Regions from separate parts of the Micromonospora palomenae genome, predicted to be linked through region 1. Evidence: riboswitches for the same ligand, from Rfam matches in the RefSeq annotation. Region 1 holds a riboswitch; the other holds the start of a gene.
The links. Region 1 has a riboswitch for thiamine pyrophosphate ahead of FHX75_RS23685 (ECF transporter S component). Riboswitches for the same ligand answer to the same signal wherever they lie in the genome.

Region 1 (4,553 bases):
CTCCGGGTCCTGGAAGACCGAGCCGATCCGGCGGGTCAGCGCGGGCGCCCGCCAGCGGTGCGGGGGAGTGCGGTCGTCCGCCCCGGCCAGCGCGGCGGTGGCGGTGACCCGGCCGACGCCGGGGCGGAGCAGCCCGCCGAGGAGCAGGGCCAGGGTGGACTTGCCGACTCCGTTGGGCCCGAGCACGGCGAGCGCCTCGCCGGCGCGTACCCGCAGGTCGGTGGGGGCCAGCCGGGGTGGCAGGCCGAGCCGGTCGGCGGTGAGCAACTCCTCGCCGGGCGGCGTGGTGGCGTGCCGGGGCGGGATGGTCCGGCCCGGCACCCAGACGCCCTCGGCGGCCAGTGCCTCGCCGTGCGCGGCGAAGACCGCCTCCGGCGGGCCGTCCGCGCGGACGCCGCCGCCCGGCTCCAGCACCACCACCCGGTCGACCAGCGGCAGCGCCTCGGCGACCCGGTGTTCGACCAGGATCAGGGTGGTGTCGGCGGACAGCGCGCCGGCGACCGCCCGGCGGACCAGGTCGGCGCCGGCCGGGTCGAGGTTGGCGGTCGGCTCGTCGAGCAGCAGCAGGCCGGGGCGCAGGGCGAGCGCGCCGGCCAGGGCCAGGCGCTGCTGCTCGCCGCCGGAGAGCGCCGCGGTGGGCCGGTCCCGGTCGTACGGGAAGCCGACCCGGCGCAACGCCTCGTCCACCCGCGGCCAGATCTCCCCGGCCGGCACCCCCCGGTTCTCCAGCCCGAACGCGACGTCGTCGCCGCTGCGGGCCATCACCAGCTGGGTCTCCGGGTCCTGGAAGACGATGCCGACCCGTTCCCGGTCCTTGCGCGGGTCGAGCCCGTCGATCTCGACGGTGCCCTCCTGCTCGCCGGAGTCCTCGGGCAGCAGCCCGGCCAGCGCGGCCAGCAGGGTGCTCTTGCCCGCCCCGGACGGCCCGAGCAGCAGGACCCGTTCCCCGGCCTCGATCCGCAGGTCCACCCCGCGCACGGCCCACGCCTTCCGTCCGGCGTGCCGCCACCCGAACCCGCGCACCTCCACCGCGCCCACCCGACCCCCTCCCTACCCAGGCCCACCCGGCTCCCGGCCGGCTCCGGCCGGGAGCCGGCCGGTGATCAAGAGGTTTGCGTCACGACGGTGGCTCCCGTTGACGCAAACCTCTTGATCAACGAAGCGGGGGGCGGTCAGATGGCGGCGCGTTCGCGGCCGGCGGGGAACCGGTCGAGGACGCCGGTGCGGGCGAGGGCGCGGGTGAGCGCGACACTGCCCAGGCCGGCGATCACCAGGGAGCTGACCGCGGTGATCAGGATGTAGGGGAGGCGGAAGCTGCCCCAGGCGGTGTCCGGGTACCAGATGAAGACGTCGTAGAGCGCCGCCGCCAGGCCGGCCAGCGTGGCGGCCAGCAGGGCGACGGGCAGCCGGAAGACGCGGTACCCGAAGGCGGCGAAGGCGAGTTCCGCCGCGGCGGCCTCCAGCGGACCCTGGATGACCAGCGTCCAGCCCCAGCTGCTGCCCAGCGCCACCGAGACCAGCGCGGCGACGGTGAGCGTGAAGAAGGCGGCGCCCGGCTTGCGGATGATCAGGCCGCCCAGGACGGCGGGGACCAGCCAGACGCCGTAGATGGCCGCCCGGCCGGGCAGCGGGATCGCGTCGGCGGGGCCGTTCCAGAGCAGGCCCCAGGCCCAGAAGATGATGCCGAAGGCCACCCCGAGCACCGCCGCGATGACGATGTCGATGGTGCGCCACCGGTTGCTGTCGGTGTTGGTCATGTGTGCTCCCAGTCCAAATGATCGAACCAGGAGAAGACGCACGCCGCGCCCGGTATGGGACCGGACGGCGGCGCGGCTGGAGGTCGACCGAACTCCCTGCGCTGGCATTACCCAGATCAGGTTCGAGGGTCTGCGGGCGGTGCCCGCACTCTCAGCGCTGTGCGCTCCCCTGTCGGATGTGAAGTTGTCTCGTCGACGCTAACAGCTCCGACCCCGCCACGGTCGGCCCGGGTGGACGACCGCCGGGCTGGGTAGGCTGCCGATCATGCGGGTCGAGGCGCGAGGGCTGACGTTCGAGGTACGCACCGGCGGCCCGGAGGGCGGCGAACCCGTCCTCCTGCTGCACGGCTTCCCGCAGCACGGCGGCGAGTGGGACGAGGTGGTGCCGGCGCTGCACGCCGCCGGCCTGCGTACGTATGCGCCGGACCAGCGGGGCTACTCGCCGGGCGCCCGCCCGGCCGAGGTGGCCGCCTACCGGCTGCCGAAGCTGGTCGAAGACGCGGTGGCGCTGCTCGACGCGCTGGGCGTCGAGGCGGCCCACGTGGTGGGGCACGACTGGGGTGCGGTCGTCGCCTGGGGCCTCGCCGCGGGGCACCCCGAGCGGGTCCGCACCCTGACTGCCGTCTCCGTGCCGCATCCCGCCGCGATGGCGCACGCGCTGGCGAACGACCCTCGGCAGAAGGCGCGCTCGTCGTACATGCTGCTGTTCCGCCAGCCGGGCAAGGCCGAGAAAGTGCTGCTGGCCGTGCGGGCGACTGCCCTGCGCCGGCTGCTCTCCGGGGTGGGCGACGCCGGGCGGGTGGCCCGGTACGCCGAGCCGATGCGGGAGCCGGGCGCGCTGACCGGGGCGCTGAACTGGTACCGGGCCATGTCCCGGGCCGACCTGGCGCGGACCGGGCCGGTCGCGGTGCCCACCACCTTCGTCTGGAGCGACGGGGACGTCGCGATCGGCCGGACCGCCGCCGAGGCCTGCGCCGCCCAGGTGACCGGGCCGTACCGGTTCGTCGCGCTCCCCGGCGTCACCCACTGGATTCCCGACGAGGCGCCGGCCCCGCTGGCCGAGGCGATCCTGGCCCGGGTACGCAACCTGGCCTGAGCCCGCCGTGGGCCACCCGACGAGCAGGACCGACGGACGGAGGAACGGATGACGGTGAGCGCCGAGGCATACCTGGCGGTGGTGACCGAGACGATCGGCCGGGTGGCCACGAGCCAGCGGGAGGCGGTGGGTCGGGCGGCCGACCTGATCGCCGAGGCGCTGCGCGCCGACGGGGTGGTGCACGCCTTCGGCACCGGCCACTCCGAGGCACTGGCGATGGAGATCGCCGGCCGGGCCGGTGGGCTGGTGCCGACCAACCGGATCGCGCTCCGTGACCTGGTGCTGGTGGGCGGCGAGCCGGCGAGCATCCTCGGGCCGCACCTGGAGCGCGATCCGGCCGTGGCGCACCGGCTCTACGAGCTGGCCCCGGTCCGCCCGTCGGACATCTTCGTGCTGGCCTCCAACTCCGGCGTCAACGGCGCGATGGTGGAGTTCGCGTCGCTGGTCGTCGAGCGGGGGCACCGGCTGGTGGCGATCACCTCGGCGCAGCACTCGGGCCGGATGGCCTCCCGCCACCCGTCCGGGCGCAAGCTCGCCGACTTCGCCGACGTGGTGCTGGACAACGGCGCCCCGTACGGTGACGCGACCCTGCCGCTGCCCGACGGTGGCGCGGTCGGCGCGGTCTCCTCGATCACCGCGGCCCTGCTGGCCCAGCAGATCGTGGCCGAGACGGTGGCCCGGCTGATCGCGGCGGGGGAGCGGCCCCCGGTCTACCTGTCGGCGAACATCACCGGCGGCGACGAGCACAACGCCGCGCTGGAGGCCCGGTACGCCGGCCGCATCCGCCGAGGGGCGTGAGCGCGAGGAGTGAGCCGGGTTTGCGAGCCCCGCAGTCGCGAACGAGGGGAGGTTCGTGAGCCGGTTTCGCGCGGTTCCGCTTCGGGCATTGGCGTTGCTGCCGGCGGGGTGGGCCTCGTCGGCAGTACCGTCTCTTCTGGAGGTAGCGCGTGTCGAAGGAATCCGAGAAGCAGCGCTGGCAGCGCAACTTCGCCGATCTGCTCCAGGAGTTGCGCGTCGCACAGACCGGCGTGCAGATCCTTTTCGCCTTCCTGCTCACCCTGCCGTTCAGCAACGGCTTCACCCGGACCAGCGGCTTCCAGAAGGACGTCTACATCGTCTCGCTGCTGTCGGCGGCGGCCGCCACCGCGATGATCATCTCGCCGGTCGCCTTCCACCGCGCGCTGTTCCGCCAGGGTCGCAAGCCGGAGCTGGTGCGCTTCGCCCACCGGATGGCCAGCGGCGGACTCGCCTTCATGCTGATCTCGATGGTCAGCGCGGTGCTGCTGATCACCGATTTCGTGCTGCAGCGCGGCGTGGCCCTGGTGCTGAGCGCGCTCACCGCGCTGTGGTTCCTGACCTTCTGGGTCTTCCTGCCGATGGCCCGGCGCAACTGGGGCGAGGACGTCGATGACGACGACGATGACGCGCCGCAGGTGCTGACCGGCGACTGACCCGGTCACCGCCCGGGAAATCCGACGTGCGCGCAACGCTACCCCTGGGTAACACCCGGGGGTAGCGTTGCTCTTGTCGAGCACGTTGACGCATCCGGACCGAGGTTCGAGGGGGCAGCCGTGACCACGACGCACAACAGCCGACCCACCGAGGACGGCGCCGGGCCGCTGCCGGCCGAGGCCGGCCAGGTCTCCGAGAAGGAGGCCCGCCAGGTCGCCGAGGCGGCCCGAGAAACCGCCTGGGACCGG
Region 2 (4,553 bases), on a different contig from region 1:
TGCAACAACTTCGGCCGCAAGCTCGACCTCGACGGCACCCGGGCGGTGGTCGACGCCGCCCTCGACGTCGGGATCAACTTCTTCGACACCGCCGACATCTACGGCGAACCGCAGGGCGGCTCCGAGGAACTGCTCGGGCAGGCGCTCAAGGGGCGCCGGGACGACGTGGTGGTGGCCACCAAGTTCGGCATGGACATGCACGGCATGAACGGCCCCGACCACGGCGCCCGGGGCGCGCGCCGCTACATCGCCCGGGCCGTGGAGGCGTCGCTGCGCCGGCTCGGCACCGACCACATCGACCTGTACCAGATGCACGAGCCCGACCCGGGCACCCCGATCGACGAGACGCTCGCCGCCCTGGACGACCTCGTCCGCGCCGGCAAGGTGCGCTACCTCGGCAACTCCAACTTCGCCGGCTGGCAGATCGCCGACGCCGACTGGGTCGCCTCGTCCAACGGGCGGGCCCGGTTCATCAGCGCGCAGAACCACTACTCGCTGCTGGAACGCTCCGTCGAAACCGAGGTCGTGCCCGCCTGCGAGCGGTTCGGCCTGGGCATGCTGCCGTTCTTCCCGCTCGCCAACGGCCTGCTCACCGGCAAGTACAAGCGCAACGAGGCGCCGCCCGCCGGCAGCCGGCTCTCCGGCGGTGGCCGGTACGCCCAGCGCCTCGCCGCCGCGGACTGGGACACCATCGAGGCCATCGAGGCGTACGCCGGCGAGCGCGGCCTGTCGATGCTCCAGGTGGCGATCGGCGGGCTGGCCGCCCGTCCGGCGGTCACCTCGGTGATCGCCGGCGCCACCACGCCGGAGCAGGTGCGGGCGAACGCCGAAGCCGGCACCTGGCAGCCCACCGACGAGGACCTGGACGCCCTCGACGCCATCCTCTGACCCACCTCCGCGCCCATGCGGCAGCCGCCCTGCCGCAGGCAGGGCGACGGTGGTGAGTGGAACGCCATGGGTGTCAACGTGGGTTGGTGACACCCATGGCGTTCCGCTGGGCCTGGCGTTCGCGCAGCGCCTGGGTGGTCAGGGCGATGGTGCGGGTGGGGTGGCGCAGGACGTCGTCGGCGGTGAAGCGGAGGACGATCCAGCCCGCCGCCCGTAGCGCGTTCAGGCGGGCGACGTCCTGGCGGAAGTGCGCGCGCTCGCGGTGGTGGTCGCCGTCGTACTCGACCGCGACACGGAGTGCCGGCCAGGCCAGATCGACCCGGCCGACGAATCGGCCGCGTCCGTCGTGCACGTCGTGCTGGGCGGTGACCGGGCCGAGTCCGGCATCGAGCAGGAGCAGGCGGAGCCTCGTCTCCATCGGCGACTCCGTCAACGGCTCCGCCAGCGCCAGGACCTCCCGCAGCAGCGGCATCCCCGGCCAGCCGGCATGCGCACCGGCGTACGCCCGGAGGGCGGGCAGCTTGACCACCCGACGGTGCAGCAACGCGTCGACGGCGACCAGCGCGTCGGTGCGGCTGCCCTGGCGTCCGAGGTCGAAGGCGGTGCGCAACTCGGTGGTGACCGGCAGCCCCGCGAACCGTGTCCGGTCGGTCTCCGGCACGGCAGACCGGCTGATACGGATGCGGGGATGTCCCCGCATCCGCGCCGTCCGGGGGAGCAGCACGGTGACCGGCGCGTCCCGGGCGAGGAGATCGGCCCCCCACAGGTAGGCGGCGCTGAGTCCGGCGATGGCCGCATCCGGTGGCAGCAACAGCGCGACAGCGTCGCACCACATTCGATGGTCGTCCACGCGGTAACCGTCGCGGTGCACGTAGACGTCGGGCAGCAGCCGGTGCCAGGCCGGGCCCCGCAGCCGGGTCCAGCTGAGCAGACCCTCCGCGACGGCGCGGCTGCCCCGGAAGGGCAGGAACGCGAGGCGGCGCGGAACCCGAGGCGGAGAGGGCATCCGGACAGCATGGCGTGAGCGGTCCGTCACGCGCTGCCTGCACCGTCGAGATGAGACGGTCCGTGGGAAAAGCGCACCCCCGCCCTTGGCGGATCGGCGCATCCGTCGTACGGTATGCCGCAAGTGACCCACGGGAGCCCGGTGCACCGGGCTGAGAGGGGGGCTGAAGCCCCCGACCGTCGAACCTGATCCGGGTAATGCCGGCGCAGGGAGGAGCGTTGCCGTGCCGTCCCTGGGACGACTGCATCTGATCACCGACACCCGGCCGGGGCGCGACCCGCTCGCCGTGCTGCGCGCCGCCCTGCCGGTGGCCCGCGCCGAGCTGGTCGTACAGGTCCGGGTGGACGACGACGCCACCGACCGGCAGGCGTACGAGCTGGCCCGCCGGGTGCTCGCGCTCTGCGCGCCGTACGGGGTGCCGTGCCTGGTCAACGACCGGCTGCACGTGGCGCTCGCGGTCGGCGCCGCCGGGGGCCACGTCGGCGCGGACGATCTGCCGGTCGGGGCGGCCCGCCGGGTGCTCGGCGCCGCCGCCGTGCTCGGCGCCACCGCCCGGGAACCGGTCGCCGCCACCAAGGCGGTCGCCGCCGGGGCCAGCTACCTGGGCGTAGGCCCCTGCCACGCCACCACCACGAAGGCCGGCCTGCCGGCCCCGATCGGCCCGGACGGGGTACGCGCCGTCGCCGAGGCCGTCGCCGTGCCGGTGATCGCCATCGGCGGGGTGACCGCCGCGTCGGTGCCGGCACTGCGGGCCGCCGGGGCGTACGGGGTGGCGGTGGTGGGGGCGCTGTCGGGAGCCGCCGATCCGGCCCGGGCGACCGCGGAACTGCTCGGGGCGCTGACGTGCTGACCCGACCGGACGTCGCCGTGGTGGGGGCGGGACCGGTCGGGCTGGGGATCGCCTGGCGCTGCGCCGCGCGCGGGCTGCGCGTCGTCGTGCACGATCCCGCCCCCGGCTCCGGCGCGTCCCACGTGGCCGCCGGGATGCTCTCGCCGGTCGCCGAGGCGTACTTCGGGGAGCACGAGCTGACCGGCCTGCTCACCGAGTCGGCCGCCCGCTGGCCGGGCTTCGCCGCCGAGCTGGCCGAGGCCGCCGGCACCGACTTCGGCCACCGCACCGAGGGCACCCTCGTCGTCGGGCTCACCGGTGACGACCTGGCCGAGGCGCGGCGGCTCTGGTCGTACCAGCAGGGGTTGGGGCTGCCGATCACGCCGCTGCGCCCCTCGGAGCTGCGGGACCGCGAGCCGGCGCTGGCGCCGCGGGTGCGCGGCGGCGCGGTCGCGCCCGGCGACCACCAGGTCGACCCGCGGCGGCTGGTGGCCGCGCTGCGGGCGGCGGCCGAGCGGGCCGGGGCCACGCTGGTGCCCGGCGCGGTCGCGCGCCTCACCGACGTGGACGCCCGGGTCACCGTGGTCGCCGCCGGCTGCGGCGCCGCCGCGCTCACCGGCCTGCCGGTCCGGCCGGTGAAGGGGCAGGTGCTCCGGCTGCGCGCGCCCGGTCGCGGCACGCCGGACTTCCGGCACGTGATCCGGGGGTACGCCGACGGCGAGTCGGTGTACCTGGTGCCGCGCGCCCACGGTGAGGTGGTCCTCGGCGCGACCGTGGAGGAGCGCGCCGACACCGAGGTGACCGCCGGGGCGGTGCTGCGACTGCTCCGCGCCGCCGTTGACCTGGTGCCCGACCTGGCCGAGTACGACCTAGTCGAGGCCGCCGCCGGACTGCGCCCCGGTACGCCGGACAACGCGCCGATTCTCGGGCCGCTGCCCGGCCGGCCCGGTGTGCTGGTCGCCACCGGCCACCACCGGCACGGCATCCTGCTCACCCCGGTCACCGCCGACCTGATCGCCGAGCTGGTGGTCACCGGCACGGCGGACCCGCTGCTCGCCCCCTTCGCGCCGGACCGGTTCACCGCCGGCGCCGCCGCCCGAGCCGCCGGCCGGGACCGGATCGCACCCACCCCCGAGGAGGAGACGTGCAACTGATCGTCAACGGTGCCGGCCGGGACCTGCCCGGCGGGTCGACCGTGGCGGACCTGGTCCGCGCGGTCACCGAGCAGCGGCGCGGCCTCGCGGTGGCGGTGAACGGCGAGGTGGTGCCCCGCACCGGCTGGCCGGCGACCGTGCTGCGCGACGGCGACCGGGTCGAGGTGCTCAGCGCCGCCCAGGGCGGGTGAGCGGCGTGACGCTCACCATCGGCACCGTCACCCTCGGGTCGCGGCTCATCCTCGGCACCGGCGGCGCGGCCAACCTGCACGTGCTGGAGCGGGCCGTCCGGGCCTCCGGCACCGAGCTGGTCACCGTGGCCCTGCGCCGGGTGGACACCACCCCCGCTGCGGCCGGCGGGCTGCTCGACGTGCTGGACCGGTGCGGGGTGCGGCTGCTGCCGAACACCGCCGGCTGCTACACCGCCGGCGAGGCGGTGAAGGTGGCCCACCTGGCCCGGGAGGCGTTCGACACCGACTGGGTGAAGCTGGAGGTGATCGGCGACGAGCGCACGCTGCTGCCCGACGGGGTGGAGCTGCTGCGCGCCGCCGAGGAACTGGTCGCCGACGGGTTCACCGTGCTGCCGTACACCTCCGACGACCCGATCCTGGCCCGCCGGCTGGCCGACGTGGGCTGCGCCGCGGTGATGCCGGCCGGCGCGCCGATCGGCTCCGGG

Region 2: another riboswitch for thiamine pyrophosphate. It lies ahead of thiE (thiamine phosphate synthase); the one in region 1 lies ahead of FHX75_RS23685 (ECF transporter S component).

What each region holds. Positions count from the first base shown of each region.
Region 1 is NZ_VIXA01000003.1:576,979-581,531, forward strand. It holds gene FHX75_RS23680 (ABC transporter ATP-binding protein) at 1-1,038, opposite strand, end outside; gene FHX75_RS23685 (ECF transporter S component) at 1,173-1,757, opposite strand; TPP riboswitch at 1,833-1,938, opposite strand; gene FHX75_RS23690 (alpha/beta fold hydrolase) at 2,023-2,853, shown strand; gene FHX75_RS23695 (sugar isomerase domain-containing protein) at 2,902-3,651, shown strand; gene FHX75_RS23700 (DUF6328 family protein) at 3,801-4,304, shown strand; gene FHX75_RS23705 (acyl-CoA dehydrogenase family protein) at 4,425-4,553, shown strand, end outside.
Region 2 is NZ_VIXA01000002.1:1,972,558-1,977,110, forward strand. It holds gene FHX75_RS20390 (aldo/keto reductase) at 1-888, shown strand, start outside; gene FHX75_RS20395 (DUF559 domain-containing protein) at 962-1,894, opposite strand; TPP riboswitch at 2,015-2,123, shown strand; gene thiE (thiamine phosphate synthase) at 2,118-2,744, shown strand; gene thiO (glycine oxidase ThiO) at 2,738-3,877, shown strand; gene thiS (sulfur carrier protein ThiS) at 3,868-4,068, shown strand; gene FHX75_RS20415 (thiazole synthase) at 4,065-4,553, shown strand, end outside.